Regions from separate parts of the Comamonas terrigena NBRC 13299 genome, predicted to be linked through region 2. Evidence: predicted binding sites of a transcription regulator. Region 2 holds the regulator's gene; the other holds the start of a gene.
The links. Region 2 encodes FNR, which switches genes on or off when oxygen is low (the NO sensors DNR and NnrR bind a similar motif). Its sites were predicted from a motif close to TTGATNNNNATCAA; they were not measured.
Positions count from the first base shown of each region.

Region 1 (7,461 bases), 420 kb from region 2:
GCTGAGTCTGGGGGGCTACCACCTGCTGCAGGCCCTGGAGGCCACCCCGGGTCTGGCCCTGCCGGCCTTGGCCCGCGCACTGCTGCAGCCCATGGTGCCCACACTGCGCCAGGTGCTGCCCATGGAGAAGACCGGTCTGCTCGAGCGTGTGGACGGACGGGTGCGGCTGCGCCCGGCGGGCCGCCAGTTGCTGGTGGAGGCGCGACAGACGGTGGAAGCCGCCTATGCCCGCGCCTTGCAGGCCCCGGGCGTGGAGGCCGACCGTGTCGCGGTCTGCCTGCCGCTGCTGGAGCAACTGGCCCTTGCGGTGCGGGGGATGCGATGACGATGCGGGACATGGCGCCGCACACGCTGGCGGAGCAGGCCCTGGTGGACGAACTCAAGGTGCGTGCCCGTGTGCGGCTGAACCGGGCGCGCCGCGAAGGGCTGGCCGGTGCGGAGCGCTTGCGCGATGCCTTGCACGAGGTGGCCCGCGGGCAGGGCTTTACCGACTGGGAGCACGCACGCCGCGTGCTGTCCGGCCTGGCCTTGCCCGGGGATGACATGGGCAGCTTCTGGCATGCGCCGCGTACCGGAATGCTGCTGAACCTCTGGTTCAGCAGCTATGTGCAGGCACAGGCCGTGCTGCAGCAGCTGGGCGAAGGCTTTTTGCTGCCTTACCGGCGCCAGTGCTTCATTGTGCAGGCGCCTTTCATCGAGGCGCTGGGCGTGAATCCGGCCGATCCCGGCTGGGCTGCAGCCGGGCACGATCTGGTGGCAGCCTATGGCACGCCGGTCTGGCGGGGGCTGGCGTGGCAGCGTCTGCGCGCCTCCGTGGGAACAGGGTGAGCCGCGCCAGGGCAGCCTTGGGCCGCCCTCCGGGCTGCAGCCCGTGCCGGATCGCTCAGGCGGCGGCCACCGGGGGCGGCAGCTGCGGTGCACGCCATTCCAGCAGCTCGGCCAGGCGCTGCACCACCCAGCCGGCCTCGGCAGGGCTGACCACCGAGCCTTCGTCGCTCAGGCCCGCGTGAAAGCCCAGCAGCACGCCTTCCTCGCTGGAATTGCCGCTGTAGTACAGCGTCTGCGCCTGCTCCACCAGGTGGCAGGCCAGGTCTTCGCACAACTCGTAGCGGGCCACCACTTCGGCGATGGGCGTCTTGAGCACGCCGGCGCGGCTGCGGAACAGCGCGGCAAAGCTGTCGGGGGGCTGGATTTGGCTGGTGTCGTCCATGGCAATCGGAATCCAGGGCTCAATCGGGTTCGAACAGGCGCTCAAAGCGCACCAGATCCTCGGCCAGCTCGCAGGTCACCAGCTGGCCCTGCTTGCCGTCGCTCTTGCGCTGGGCCGAAAACAGCGTGGCCTTGCCGCGGAAGCCGTAGTCGGGCAGGTGGATCAGCGTGTACATGTGCGGCACAAAGCTCTGGTGCTCAAAGATGATGCGGTGCTCATTGCGCGGCGAGGGGTAGAGCATGTACTCCAGCGTGTGGATGGTTTCGGTGGCCATACGGGTCGACTCAAGGGGGGCAGCGGAGCAGCGCCCCGGGGCGGCAATGCTACCGCGTGCCGGTGGGGCATGCAGCCGGGGTGGAATTGGGGCCGGGGCTGCTGCGACAATCGTGGGCATGTCCTCTGCCCGCACCGCACCCCTGACCGCGCACCCGCCTGCTGCGCGCGTGGTCATCCAGACCCAGGACTTCGACCTGGGGATCGAAGTCGCCGCCCTGCGGGCGGGCGATGCGGGCGTGGGCGCGGTGTGCAGCTTTGTGGGGACGGTGCGCGACCGCAATGGAGGTGACGCCGTCTCGGCCATGGAGCTGGAGCACTACCCGGGCATGACCGAAAAAAGCATCGAAGCCATCATCGACCGTGCGGTGGCGCGCTTCGGTATCCATGCGGCCAAGGTCATCCACCGCGTCGGGCCGCTCGCGCCCATGGACCAGATCGTGCTGGTGGCCGTCACCTCGGCCCACCGGGGAATGGCTTTTCAGGCCTGCGAGTTCATCATGGACTACCTCAAGTCCGAAGCGCCGTTCTGGAAGAAAGAGCAGACGGCCGACGGCGCCCGCTGGGTGGATGCGCGGGTCAGCGACGAGCAGGCCCTGGCCCGCTGGGCCTGACGGCCGCGCCGGCGCCGGGCTGTCTGCCGGCAGGATGCGGGCCATGCTCCGAGGTCGATAGCTGTTGCCGCCCATGCTGCCTGGTGGTGGCGCATGAAAATGCGTCAAACCCAGGGTGCATGCATGCAGGCAGGCAGTTCCTGCATCGGGAGCCGTGGGCGGGGCGTGGTCTCGCCCCTAAGATAGGTTGGACCGGGTGGCGGGCCGGCAGACCGCTCTTTTGGCTGACAGACAATGGCGTACCGGCCCGGCACAGTGCAGTCCGGTGGGGGTGGACGCAGGTGCGGCGAGCTTGATCCAGGTCAAGCGTTCGCCGGACCGAGCGGGACAGGCGCCTTGAAGGCGGCTGAAATGTCCCCACGTGAAATGCAGTCCTAATACTTTGCTGTTGAGAAAGCTTTGCAACCATGCGTATCGACAAGCTCACCACCAAATTCCAAGAAGCCCTGGCCGATGCCCAAACCCTGGCACTCGGCAACGACCACAACCGCATCGATCCCCTGCACCTGTTGGCAGCCATGCTGCGCCAGCAGGACGGCCCCAAGGCGCTGCTCGAGCGTGCTGGCGCCAAAGTCAGCGCCATGCAGACGGCCGTGGAAAACGCCATCAAGGCGCTGCCCACCGGCGACAGCGGTGCGGAAGTGCAACCCAATTCCGACCTGATCAAGCTGCTGCAGGCCACGGAGAAAGAATCCATCAAGCGCGGCGACCAGTTCATCGCCAGCGAACTGTTCCTGCTGGCGCTGGCCGACAGCGATGTGCAGGCCGCCCGGCTGGCCAAGGAAAACGGCCTGTCCCGCCGGAGCATGGAAACCGCCATCGAGGCCGTGCGCGGCGGACAGAAGGTGGACAGCCCCGAAGCCGAAGGCCAGCGCGAAGCGCTGAAGAAATACACCCTGGACCTGACCGAGCGCGCCCGCCTGGGCAAGCTGGACCCGGTGATCGGCCGCGATGACGAGATCCGCCGTGCCATCCAGGTGCTGCAGCGTCGCAGCAAGAACAACCCCGTGCTGATCGGCGAGCCCGGCGTGGGCAAGACCGCCATCGTGGAAGGTCTGGCCCAGCGCATCGTCGAAGGCGAAGTGCCCGAGACGCTGAAAGAAAAACGCGTGCTGGTGCTGGACATGGCCGGCCTGCTGGCCGGTGCCAAGTACCGCGGCGAGTTCGAAGAGCGCCTGAAATCCGTGCTGAATGAAGTGGCCAAGGAAGAGGGACGCATCATTCTGTTCATCGACGAAATCCACACCATGGTGGGTGCCGGCAAGGCCGAAGGCGCGATGGACGCCGGCAACATGCTCAAGCCCGCGTTGGCGCGTGGCGAGCTGCACTGCATCGGCGCCACCACGCTGGACGAATACCGCAAGTACATCGAAAAGGATGCCGCGCTGGAGCGCCGGTTCCAGAAGGTGCTGGTGGAAGAGCCCTCGGTGGAAGACACCATCGCCATCCTGCGCGGTCTGCAGGTGCGCTATGAAGCCCACCACGGCGTGGACATCACCGACCCCGCGATCGTGGCGGCCGCTGAGCTGAGCAACCGTTACATCACCGACCGTTTCCTGCCCGACAAGGCCATCGACCTGATCGACGAGGCCGCGGCCAAGATCAAGATCGAAATCGACTCCAAGCCCGAGGAGATGGACAAGCTCGAGCGCCGCATGATCCAGCTCAAGATCGAGCGCGAGGCCATGAAGAAGGAAAAGGACGAGGCGTCGCAAAAGCGCCTGGCCTTGATCGAGGAAGAGCTCGAGAGCCTGGAGCGCGAGTACGCCGATCTGGAAGAAGTCTGGAAGAGCGAAAAGGCCAGCGCCCAGGGCTCCGAGCAGCTGCGCAAGGAAGTGGACCAGATCCGCATCCAGATCGACGAGCTCAAGCGCAAGGGCGACTTCAACAAAGTGGCCGAGCTGCAATACGGCAAGCTCCCCGAACTGGAGAAGAAGCTCAAGGAAGTCCAGGCCAGCGAGGCCGATGGCGGCGTGGGCACTGCGCCCAAGCACCGTCTGCTGCGCACCCAGGTCGGTGCGGAAGAGATTGCCGAAGTCGTCAGCCGCGCCACCGGCATCCCGGTGGCCAAGATGATGCAGGGCGAAAAAGACAAACTGTTGCACATGGAAGCCAAGCTGCACGAGCGCGTGGTGGGCCAGGACGAGGCTATCTCGGCCGTGTCCAATGCCATCCGCCGTTCCCGCTCGGGCCTGTCCGACCCGAACCGGCCGCTGGGCAGCTTCCTGTTCCTGGGCCCCACCGGTGTCGGCAAGACCGAGCTGTGCAAGGCGCTGGCAGGTTTCCTGTTTGACAGCCAGGACCACCTGATTCGCATCGACATGAGCGAATTCATGGAAAAGCACAGCGTGGCACGGCTGATCGGCGCGCCCCCCGGCTATGTGGGCTATGAGGAGGGCGGCTACCTGACGGAAGCCGTGCGCCGCAAACCCTATAGCGTGGTGCTGCTCGATGAGGTGGAGAAAGCCCACCCCGACGTGTTCAACGTGCTGCTGCAGGTGCTGGACGACGGCCGTCTCACGGACGGCCAGGGACGCACGGTGGACTTCAAGAACACGGTGATCGTGATGACCAGCAACATCGGCTCGATGCTGATCCAGAGCATGGTCGGCCAGGATGCCGAGGACATCAAGGAAGCGGTGTGGGGGGAACTTAAAACCAATTTCCGACCCGAATTCCTGAACCGCATCGACGAAACCGTGGTCTTCCACGGACTGGATGCCAAGAACATCGAAGCCATTGCCCGGATCCAGCTGCGCCTGCTCGAAGGCCGTCTGGAAAAGATGGAGCTGCAAATGCAGGTCTCGGAGCAGGCTTTGGCGGAACTGGCTAAAGTGGGCTTTGACCCGGTCTTCGGTGCCCGTCCGCTCAAGCGGGCCATCCAGCAACGCATCGAGAACCCGCTGTCCAAGCTGCTGCTCGAGGGCAAGTTCCCGCCCAAGAGCGTCATCGAAGTGGCGGTGGATCCGGTGCAGGCGCCCGGCGTGTTCCAGTTCACGCAAGCTGTCCCCATGGGCAGCTGAGCTGAGGCCCGCCGGCACACATGAAAGGTGATGTTTTGAACGATTTCGCACACACGGCAGCCCGCTGGGCTGTCCGCATCTTCCTCCTTGCGGCAGGTGCGGTGTTCTTTCTGTGTCTGCTTGCCGTCGCCAGCCTGCTGGCCCTGGCCTGGGGCGCCCGTGCGCTGTGGGCCCGGCTCACCGGTCGCCCGGTGATGCCCTGGGTCATGCCCACGATGCGCCCTGGCACCTCTTGGGGCATGTACCGCAGCAGCGGCTGGGCCAGCACCATGGCCGGTGCGGCCGGCGGCGCAGCCCATGATGCCGCTGACAGCACCGACGGTGCCGACAGCAAGCGCAGTGGCGTGCTGGCCAGTGCGGCACGCGACATCACCGACGTGCAGCCGCGCGAAGTGCGCTGATATTCTGTTGCTTCCACCAGTGCCATGGCGCTGGTGGGCTTTGGCAACAGAGAGGGCCAGCATGGCTGGCCGCGACAGGGACTCCCACCGGCAAGCGGTGGTTTCACAGGATGCACGGCCACGCATGAACCCAGTTTCCCCCCTGCAACAGGCTTTCGACCTGCAATACCTGGCCAGTCGCCAGCACCTGGAAGTGCCGGCCATGTTGCGCAAGGAGCGTTTGCTGCGCGTGCAGCGCATGCTGGACGAGCATGGCCCCGTGCTCACCGCAGCCGTGCAGGCCGACTTTGGCATCCGTTCGCCGCAGCTGACCGAGTTTGCCGACCTGCTGGTGCTGCGATCCCAGCTCAAGCAGGCACTGCGCAGGCTGGAGCGCTGGATGCGCCCCCGCCACGTCTGGACCCCGCTGCACCTGCTGCCGGCGCGTGCGCGCATCGAGCGCCAGCCGCTGGGCGTGGTGGGCATCATTTCCCCCTGGAACTACCCGCTGCAGCTGTCGCTGGGCCCGGCCATCACCGCGCTGGCTGCGGGCAACCGCGTGATGCTCAAACCCAGCGAACTGGCGCCGCACACCGCGGCCCAGCTGGCGGCGGCGGTCGAGCAGTACTTTGCTCCGGACGAGTTCTGCGTGGTCCAGGGCGACAGCTATCTGTCCAGCCAGTTTGCCGGCCTGCATTTCGACCATTTGATGTTCACCGGCTCCACCGCAGTGGGCCGGCGCGTGGCCCAGGCCGCGGCTGTGCACCTGACGCCGACGACCCTGGAGCTGGGAGGAAAGTCGCCCTGCATCCTGGCTTCCGACTGCGACATGGCACAGGCGGCGCTGCGCGTGGCCCATGGCAAGCTGCTCAATGCCGGCCAGACCTGCATTGCGCCCGACTACGTGCTGCTGCCCCGTGGGCAGGAGGCGGCTTTCGAACAGGCCTACCGCCAGGCGGTGGCGCAGCTGTTCCCGCGCATCGTGGGCAACCCGGATTACGCCTCCATCATCCACCAGCGCCACCTGGTGCGGCTGCGCAATCTGCTGCAGCAGGCCCAGAGCCTGGGGGCCCAGGTGCAGGTGATTGACCCTGCCCTGGGGCAGCAGGCGGCGGCCCCCAGCTGGGGGGATGCCGCACAGCGCCAGATGCTGCCCACCCTGGTGTGGAATGTACAGCCCACGATGACGCTGATGCAGGAGGAGATCTTCGGCCCCATCCTGCCCGTGGTGCCCTATGACCGGCTGGACGATGCCATTGCCGCCATCAATGCCGGGCCGCGCCCGCTGGCGCTGTACTGGTTCGGCAAGGACGAAAAGGCGCGCGACACCGTGCTGCGCCGTACCGTGAGCGGCGGTGTCACGGTGAATGACACCCTGCTGCATGTGGCCCATGACAATCTGCCTTTTGGCGGTGTGGGAGACAGCGGCTGGGGCGCCTACCATGGCGAGCAGGGGTTCCTGCGCTTTTCGCACCAGAAGGCGGTGTGCCTGCAGGGGCGCTGGTCTGCCGTGCAGTGGCTGTACCCGCCCTATGGCGCCCGCTTCGACAAGATCATGGCCCTGCTGCGCCGATGGGTGTGACGCACGCAGCGCTTGCCGCGGTGTGGCGGGCGTTCCGCTGCGCCGATTCGGGGCGCCAGCGCACGGCCCAGGGCGGGGCCGGCAGCTGTCTTCAGGGGCGCGCTCCGTGATTCCGCGGCTGCAAGGCCCATGGCAGGCCAGCGGGCTGTGGGTCTGAAACAGGCGCTATCACATCCGCTATACCACGGCAAGAAGGGCTCTACAGCCGTACTGGTGCAAATGGCTACAACATTAGGGCGTGCGTCTGCGGAGCGTTTCACAGACAATTGCGACCTTTCGTTTTTCAACTGCTGTTTTCGTTTCGCTTTCCATGTCCAGTTACCAGGTCCGTCCCGCTACGCTTCGCGATGCGAAGGCCATCGCACAGATCCACACTTCG
Region 1 is NZ_AP019749.1:3,721,619-3,729,079, reverse strand. Features, by position in the region: gene CT3_RS16960 (hypothetical protein) at 1-325, shown strand, start outside; gene CT3_RS16955 (hypothetical protein) at 322-828, shown strand; gene CT3_RS16950 (hypothetical protein) at 884-1,210, opposite strand; gene CT3_RS16945 (hypothetical protein) at 1,230-1,484, opposite strand; gene moaE (molybdopterin synthase catalytic subunit MoaE) at 1,603-2,097, shown strand; gene clpB (ATP-dependent chaperone ClpB) at 2,505-5,120, shown strand; gene CT3_RS16930 (hypothetical protein) at 5,156-5,521, shown strand; gene CT3_RS16925 (coniferyl aldehyde dehydrogenase) at 5,646-7,082, shown strand; gene CT3_RS16920 (GNAT family N-acetyltransferase) at 7,393-7,461, shown strand, end outside.
Region 1: a site for FNR is predicted at 2,390-2,403, ahead of clpB (ATP-dependent chaperone ClpB). Genes of this name have one in related genera too.

Region 2 (7,461 bases):
TGTCGGCCTGCTTGATCAGCTCGTTGAGCGTGCGGCCGTGCTCGGGGTACTGGGCCATGCCGATGCTGCATTGCACCGAAAAGCCCAGGCCGTCCAGCACGAACGGCTCGCGCATCGCATCCTGGATGCGCCGGGCAATCCGCTCGGAATGCTGCTTCTGGCACGCGTGCAGGTAGAGAACGAATTCGTCTCCGCCCAGACGGCACAGCACATCCAGCGGCCGCAGACAGGACTGCAGGCGCTGCGCCACCAACTGCAGCACCCGGTCGCCGAACTGGTGGCCCAGGGAGTCGTTGATGATCTTGAAGCGGTCCAGATCCAGAAACAGGATGGCGAACTCGGCCTGCGTATCCTGGGTGATGGCCTGCTCCACATGCTGGCCCAGCATCAGGCGGTTGGGCAGGCCGGTCAGCGCATCGCTGAAGGCCAGCTGTTCGATCTTCTGCTGCGCCGCCTGCTGCTGGGTCAGGTCCCGGATGAAGCCCACGCTTTGCTGCACCTGCCCGCGCTCATCGCGCGAGACCACCCAGGACAGGCGCACGGCGCAATGGCTGCCGTCCACGCGCTGCAGCTGGCGGTTGCCTTCCCAGTGGCCGACCTCTTTCCACGCCTGCGCCACCGCGTCCAGCCATTCCGGCTCGGTCTGCGCAAACAGCGCGCTGGCCTGCGCACCGGGGGACAGGGCCGCACCCAGCATACCGTCGCAGGCCGGATTGGTCTGGAGGACGGCACCCTGCGCATCGGCAATGAAGATGGCGTCCAGGCTGCTCTCGAACACCTGCGCGGCCACCCGCAGGCCGCTTTGGACTTCCATCTCCCTGGAGATGTCGCGGAACGAAAAAATACGCCCCACGGCCATGCCGTGGCGCAGCAGCGGGACCGAGCGGCGTTCCACCACGCGCCGGTCCGCCAGATTCAGGATATCGGCGGTGTGCACCAGGGGGTCCTGGCCCAGTGCCTGCAGCTGCTGGTCGTACTGTGCAGGCGACAGCACCTGGTCCCGCATCCAGGCCATGATGGCCGCATCATTGCGCTGCAGCAGCAGCGCAGCCGGCATGACCCAGATATCGGCCAGCTTCTGGTTGAAGGCGCGGATGGCGCCATCGGCCGAACACACCAGTACACCATCGGCGGCCGAGTCCAGGGTGGCGCGCAGCTCGGCCAGCAGGCTCTCCAGCTCGCGCTCGTTGTGCTCCTGCTCGCTGCGGTCCAGCAAGGTCCACAGCAGCCAGTTCCCGCCCTCGGGGTCTTCGACTTCACGGATGCGCTGCTCCACCGGGATGGCCCGGCCGCTGGCATGCAGCACCTGGGTGTGGGTCACCTGCCCCCAGCTGACTTCCGCGACATCGTTCCAGCGGTACAGGTCCTGCGGCGCCGCCGCCAGATCGCGCACGTGGAAGCCTTGCAGCCGCGAGCCCGTCAGGCCCACCAGACGCTGCGCCGCCGAATTGGAATACGCCACGGTCAGGCTGTGGGGATCCACCAGCCACACCGCCTCCGTCATCCACTCAAACGCCTGGCACCATGCCTGCAAATGGGTGGACTGGTTCATGCCTCCCCTCCCACGGCAGACATCAGCGGCACGGCGCGCTCGAAGAAGTAGCAGACGCGCTGGCGCGGCGACAGATAGTCCAGCACCTCGCGCGGCAGCTGCGCAGGGCGCAGGCTGCGCTTGATGACCACGCCGCGCAGCTCCGACAGCTCCACGGGCTCGGCCTTGGCCCGGTCTACATCCGGGTTGTAGAGCAGCACTGCTGGTTTCAGCGGCTGGTCGCTGCGCACGGAGGCCACCAGACCATACCGTTCATCGCTCAGCTGCACCACCGAGCCCGGAGGGTAGACCCCCATCACGCGCACAAAGAGTTCGACCAGCTCGCGCGTGAAGCCGCCGCGGCGGCGACCGAACAGGTCCGACAGCGCTTCGTGCGGGGTCAGGGCCACCGCATGCGCCAGCGGATTGCACAGCTTGTCGTAGCAGTTGGTCAGCGCCAGGATCTGGCCTTCGATGGACAGGTCTTCTTCCACCAGGTGCAGCGGAAAGCCCGTGCCGTCCGTCGCCTCGTGGTGCTGTGCAATCGCCGTCAGGGCGGCGGGCGACAGGCCCATGCGCTGGCCATAGGCCACGGAAGCACCCACATGGTCTTCGTACGCGGCTTTCTGCTCCGGCGTGAAGCTGGGCAGCAATTCGGTGCAGCGGGGATCGATGTCTCTTTTGCCCACATCGTGCAGCAAGGCCGCCAGACCCAGGTCCATCAACCGCGCCGAATTGAGCCCGTGGGACTTGCCCAGCAGCAGCGAGAGCACAGTGACATTGATGGGGTGAGCGCCCTGCTGTTCGCCCACGCTCTCGGACAACAGCCGGATGGCCGTCTGCGAGGCATCCAGCAGCTCCGCGATATATCCGGCCACCAGGCTGGAGCTGGCGCGCATCGCGTCCTGCGGGTCGTTGACCAGCCGGGACACGACTTCGCGGTAGCTGTGGGTGGCGGCAGAAAAGCGCTGGTCGCAGGTCTTGAGTGCGGCCACTTCGCTCGACGCCATGGCCGGCACATCGCGTGCCGCCAGCGTCGGAATGTGCAGCCCCGACGAGCCGATGGTGGCGGGCCGTGCCGGCTGTGGCGGCGTGCCATCAGCTGCGGGCGCCTCCCCCTCTTCATTTGTAAGAGGAGGTAAAAAAGTCAAAACGCTGGGATCAGATTTTGCAGGAATGCAACGAATCTCGTCCAAACCCAGCGATTGCAGCACGTCAATCTGTTCCTGGCTGTTCACTCGAAAGCTGCTCACTGGAAATGGATGGCGCAACCAGCCAATGTCCAATTGGACATACATACCTATGCAGATGTCCCGAACGTCAATTAAAAGGGAGTGCGTCACGTTGTTTGGGCTGCAGCACGCCAGCAAGCCAGTCGATCCAAACCGCCCATTATGACGACTGCATGCGACAAATAAGTACTTACATAAAGGGGTTGCGCAAGCGGCGCCGCTGTGCATTAAAAAGCTACAGCGTATTGTGCCGCGTTACCGCTCCATGTCAGCCCTAGCGGCACCACTGTGACGGCACGTGCACCATGTCCATCCACAGGGCCCACAGCGAGACACCTGCCAGCAAGGCGCCGGCGGTGCGCAGCCCCCAGGCTTCGCGCCACTGCTGCAGGCGGCTGATGCGCTGCCACAGCCACGGGCCCAGGGCCAACCACAGGCCCCCGCCCACGCCGAACGCCACCATGGATGCAGCGCCCTGCCACACGCCACCGGCCAGGGCCGCCACCATGACGGCGGAGTACAGCAGACCACACGGCAGAAAAGCCCACAGGCTGCCAGCCACCCAGGTTCCCCCCGGCCCGCGCACACCGTGCTGCACCTTGCTCCAGAGCTTGCGCCCGCCGGACTCCACCCATTGCGGCTGACGGGCCTGCAGCAGCAGCATCAGACCCCATGCCAATGCGGCCAGGTGCAGCAGCACCCACAGCGGATGCAGGGCGGAGGTGCGGTCGGAGAACCAGGCCACCGTCTCCATGGCATAGGCCGCCACGCCGCCCAGGGCGGCATAGCCCATCAGGCGGCCGACATGGAAGCCCAGCCAGCGCCCGGCATTGGCCGCCTCCGGCGGCTGCGCCGAAGCCCCTTCAGGCTGGATGGACACCACCCGCCCCCCGCTGCGCAGCGGCGAGACGATGGCCGCACAGGGTGCGGCGCACATCGCAAGACAATGGGGCCCACCCACGAGCCCCATGAAGAAAGCGGTTCCAAGCAACGACAGCCACATGGGCTAGATGATCCTGGAAAAGCGCGCCCGGTTCTTGCCGGCCTGCAAATGCCGGTCAAACGTCATGGCCACGCCGCGCACAAAGAACCAGCCCATGGGCGTGACCTTGATGCCGTCGTCGTCGATCACCACCAGGCCCTGCTCCTGCTGCTGGGCCAGCATTTCCAGCTCGGCCGCGAAGTAGCGCTGGAAGTCCAGCAGCCAAGACTGGCTCATGGGCTCGAACAGCACTTCGCCCTGGCACATCAGCGACATGATGACGGCGCGCCGCACCAGGTCGTCGCGCCCCAGCGCCAAACCCCGCACCACGGGCAGCCGGCCCTGGTCGAGGAAGTCGTAATACTCTTCCAGGGTCTTGGCGTTCTGGCTGTAGGTGGCGCCCACGCGGCCGATGGCAGACACCCCCAGGGCAATCAGGTCGCAGTCCGGCTGCGTGCTGTAGCCCTGGAAGTTGCGGTGCAGCCGTCCTTGCCGCTTGGCAATGGCCAGCGCATCTTCCGGCAGTGCGAAGTGGTCCATGCCCACATAGACATAGCCGGCCTGCATGAAGGCATCGATGGAGCCCGAGAGCATGGACAGCTTGTCCGAAGCCTCCGGCAGGTCTTCCTGCGCAATGCGGCGCTGTGGCTTGAAGCGCTCCGGCAGATGCGCGTAGGCATACAGCGCAATCCGGTCCGGCCGCAGCTGGCACACCTGTTCCAGGGTGCGCTGGAACGATGCCGCGGTCTGCTTGGGCAGGCCATAGATCAGGTCCACGTTGACCGAATGGAAACCCAGCTCGCGCGCCGCCTGCACCAGATCAAAGACCTGCTCGGCCGGCTGCTCGCGGTGCACCGCCTTTTGCACATCGGGGTCGAAATCCTGCACCCCGAAGCTCAGGCGGTTGAAGCCCAGCTGCGCCAGGTGGGCCAGACGTTCGCGGGTGACGGTGCGGGGATCGACTTCGATGGAATATTCGCCCACCGCTTCAAAACTGAAGTTGGCGCGCAGCGTGTCCATCAGCTGGGTCAGCTCGGCATCGGACAGAAAGGTGGGAGAACCGCCGCCCAGGTGCAGCTGGCTGACCGCCTGTCCCTTGCCACAATGCGCCACCTGCAGAGCCACCTCTTTTTCCAGGTACTGCAGATAGGTCTGCGCGCGTTCATGGTGCTTGGTGATGATCTTGTTGCACGCGCAGTAGTAGCACAGGGCCTCACAGAAAGGCACATGCACATACAGTGACATGGGAAGCGCCTTGGCCGCAGAATGGTGCTTGCGCTGTTCCAGCGCCAACACATAATCATCCTGACCAAATGCTTCAATAAAGCGATCTGCGGTGGGATAAGAGGTATAACGGGGCCCAGGCACGTCGTACCGACGCAAAAGCTCCGGCGTTACTGCTGTCATTGAATATTCCTTAGGTGCTGCCCAGCACTGTGCCGCACCCCGGGAAAATCAGCCTTGATGCAAATCAAGACATTCAAATACCATTCCTGAGACAATTGATTCATATCATTCGCACAACTGAGCACCCCCTCTCTCGCCTCCCAGCCCGATAACCTTTCTGCGTTACGTCCAATGGCCCGTTCAGCGGGAGCCCAAGGCGTCAGTGCCATGACACCACCCCCTATCAAAGTCACCTGCTCCAACTGCAATCTGCGCGAACTGTGCATGCCCACAGGCTTGAATGAGCAGCAGTTGCACCGTATTGACGATATTGTGGCCACGCGTCGCAAAATCAAACGGGGCAGCACCTTGTTCCGTAATGGCGAAGACTTCACGGCGCTCTATGCCATCCGCACCGGGTTCTTCAAGACCTGCGTGGCCACGGAAGATGGCCGTGACCAGGTGACAGGTTTTCAGATGGCGGGCGAGATCATTGGCCTGGACGGGATCGTGCACGACCACCACACCTGCGATACCGTGGCCCTGGAAGACGCCGAAGTCTGCGTCATGCCGTTCGACCGCCTGGAAGAGCTGTCGCGCGAAGTGACGGCCCTGCAGTCGCATGTGCACAAGGTGATGAGCCGCGAGATCGTGCGCGAACACGGCGTGATGCTGCTGCTGGGCAGCATGCGTGCCGAAGAGCGCCTGGCCGCCTTTGTGCTGAACCTGGTGCAGCGCCTGCACACCCGGGGCTTCTCGTCTTCCGAGCTGGTGCTGCGCATGACGCGCGAAGAGATCGGCAGCTACCTCGGCCTGAAGCTGGAAACGGTCAGCCGCACCTTCTCGAAGTTTGTCGAGGAAGGCTTGGTCGAAGTGAAGCAGCGCCATGTGCGCATCCTGGACACCGAAGGCCTCAAGCGCATCGTCAACAGCCAGCACGCCTGCGAATAAGCGCGCCCGCCACCGCAGCGCGGATCCAGCACCCCAGCCTCCTTCCGGAGGCTTTTTTCATGGCGCCCCGGCCTTGCCGCACCACGGCATTCCTGTATTTCGGCATTGCGCGGGCCTGCCCGCACAGCCCAGGAGGAGAACTCCCCCTCCCCCCACTTCACAGAGCCCGCTTATAGCGACGGGACGCGGCGCTCCCGGGCATTGAGCTCCTGCGGGGACAGCGCCAGCAGGCTGGTCATGGCCGATGCCATCATGATGATGGCCCAGAACAGGAAGAAGGCCACCGTGCACACGCCCAGGCGCGACACCTCGCCATAGGCCGACAGCCACTGCATTTCCAGCGGGTCGACCACGGCAAACACCAGCATCTCCATCACCCCGGCGGCCAGAAAGGCGGGCCAGGCAATCCACATCCAGCGACGCAACAGCATGGGTCTCTCCTTGTTGTGGCAGGCAGATGCCCCATTGTGCGAGCCTCTGTCTGCCGCGTCACGGCCTGCAGCGTCCCCACAAACCCTGAAAAAGGCATAAAAAAAGCCAGCCGGTAGGCTGGCTTGCTACGGCTGCAGCGCAGGGACCGCAGGCCCTGCGCTGGCGCCCGGTTTACTTGCTGCCGCGCAGCAAGGCCTTGAGTGCGCTTTGCAGGCGCTGGGCCGCGCTGTCGCTGCGCTCCGCAGCCAGCACCGCCGCCACATCCTGCTCCCAGGTGGTGCGGGGGTCCGTGGCCTTGCGGTTGGTCAGCAGCTGCAGCTGCAGTGCACGGCGTGCAGACAGCTGGTCGGCCGGTGTGGGCACGTCGGCAGCCATTTCCAGGCGCAGCAGCGACTCGGCTGCCTCGCCCTTGGCGGCAGCGCCCACGGCGGCATGCCAGCTGTTGCGGGAAGCATTGCTCAGCTTGCCCAGTTCCTGCGCGGGCGGCACCAGGGCCGCGTCGCGCTTGGACCAGGCCTCCATCAGCTGGGTCAGGGCTTCGCCATGGGCCTGTGCCGTCAGCTTGCGCAGCGCAGACTGGGCGTGTTCCTGGGCTTCACGCTGGGCGCGGAAAGCCGCATCCCCCAGGCGTGGGCCACGGGCCGGGCGCTCGAAACGGTCACCACGATCGCCGCGGTCACCACGGTCCTGGCGGGGGCCGGGCTTGCGGCCACCAGCCGCCGCGGCCGGGGCTTCCTTGCGCATGCCGGGGCGGTCGTCGCCACGCACAGCCTTCACCGGGCGGTCGGTCGCCACCGGCGCAGCCGGTGCGGCCGCAGCGGCTGGCTGGGCGGCTTCGGCCGCAGGGGCGGCACGCAGGGCTTCTTCCAGCGCGGTCAGGGCGGCGCGGATCTTCTGCGCATCGCCTTCGGCATTGGCGGCTTCCAGCTGCTGCGAGGCTTCCAGCA
Region 2 is NZ_AP019749.1:3,299,133-3,306,593, forward strand. Features, by position in the region: gene CT3_RS15120 (sensor domain-containing protein) at 1-1,552, opposite strand, end outside; gene CT3_RS15125 (cyclic di-GMP phosphodiesterase) at 1,549-2,829, opposite strand; gene CT3_RS15130 (sulfite exporter TauE/SafE family protein) at 3,038-3,766, opposite strand; gene hemN (oxygen-independent coproporphyrinogen III oxidase) at 3,770-5,152, opposite strand; gene fnr (fumarate/nitrate reduction transcriptional regulator Fnr) at 5,360-6,082, shown strand; gene CT3_RS15145 (hypothetical protein) at 6,253-6,513, opposite strand; gene CT3_RS15150 (DUF349 domain-containing protein) at 6,686-7,461, opposite strand, start outside.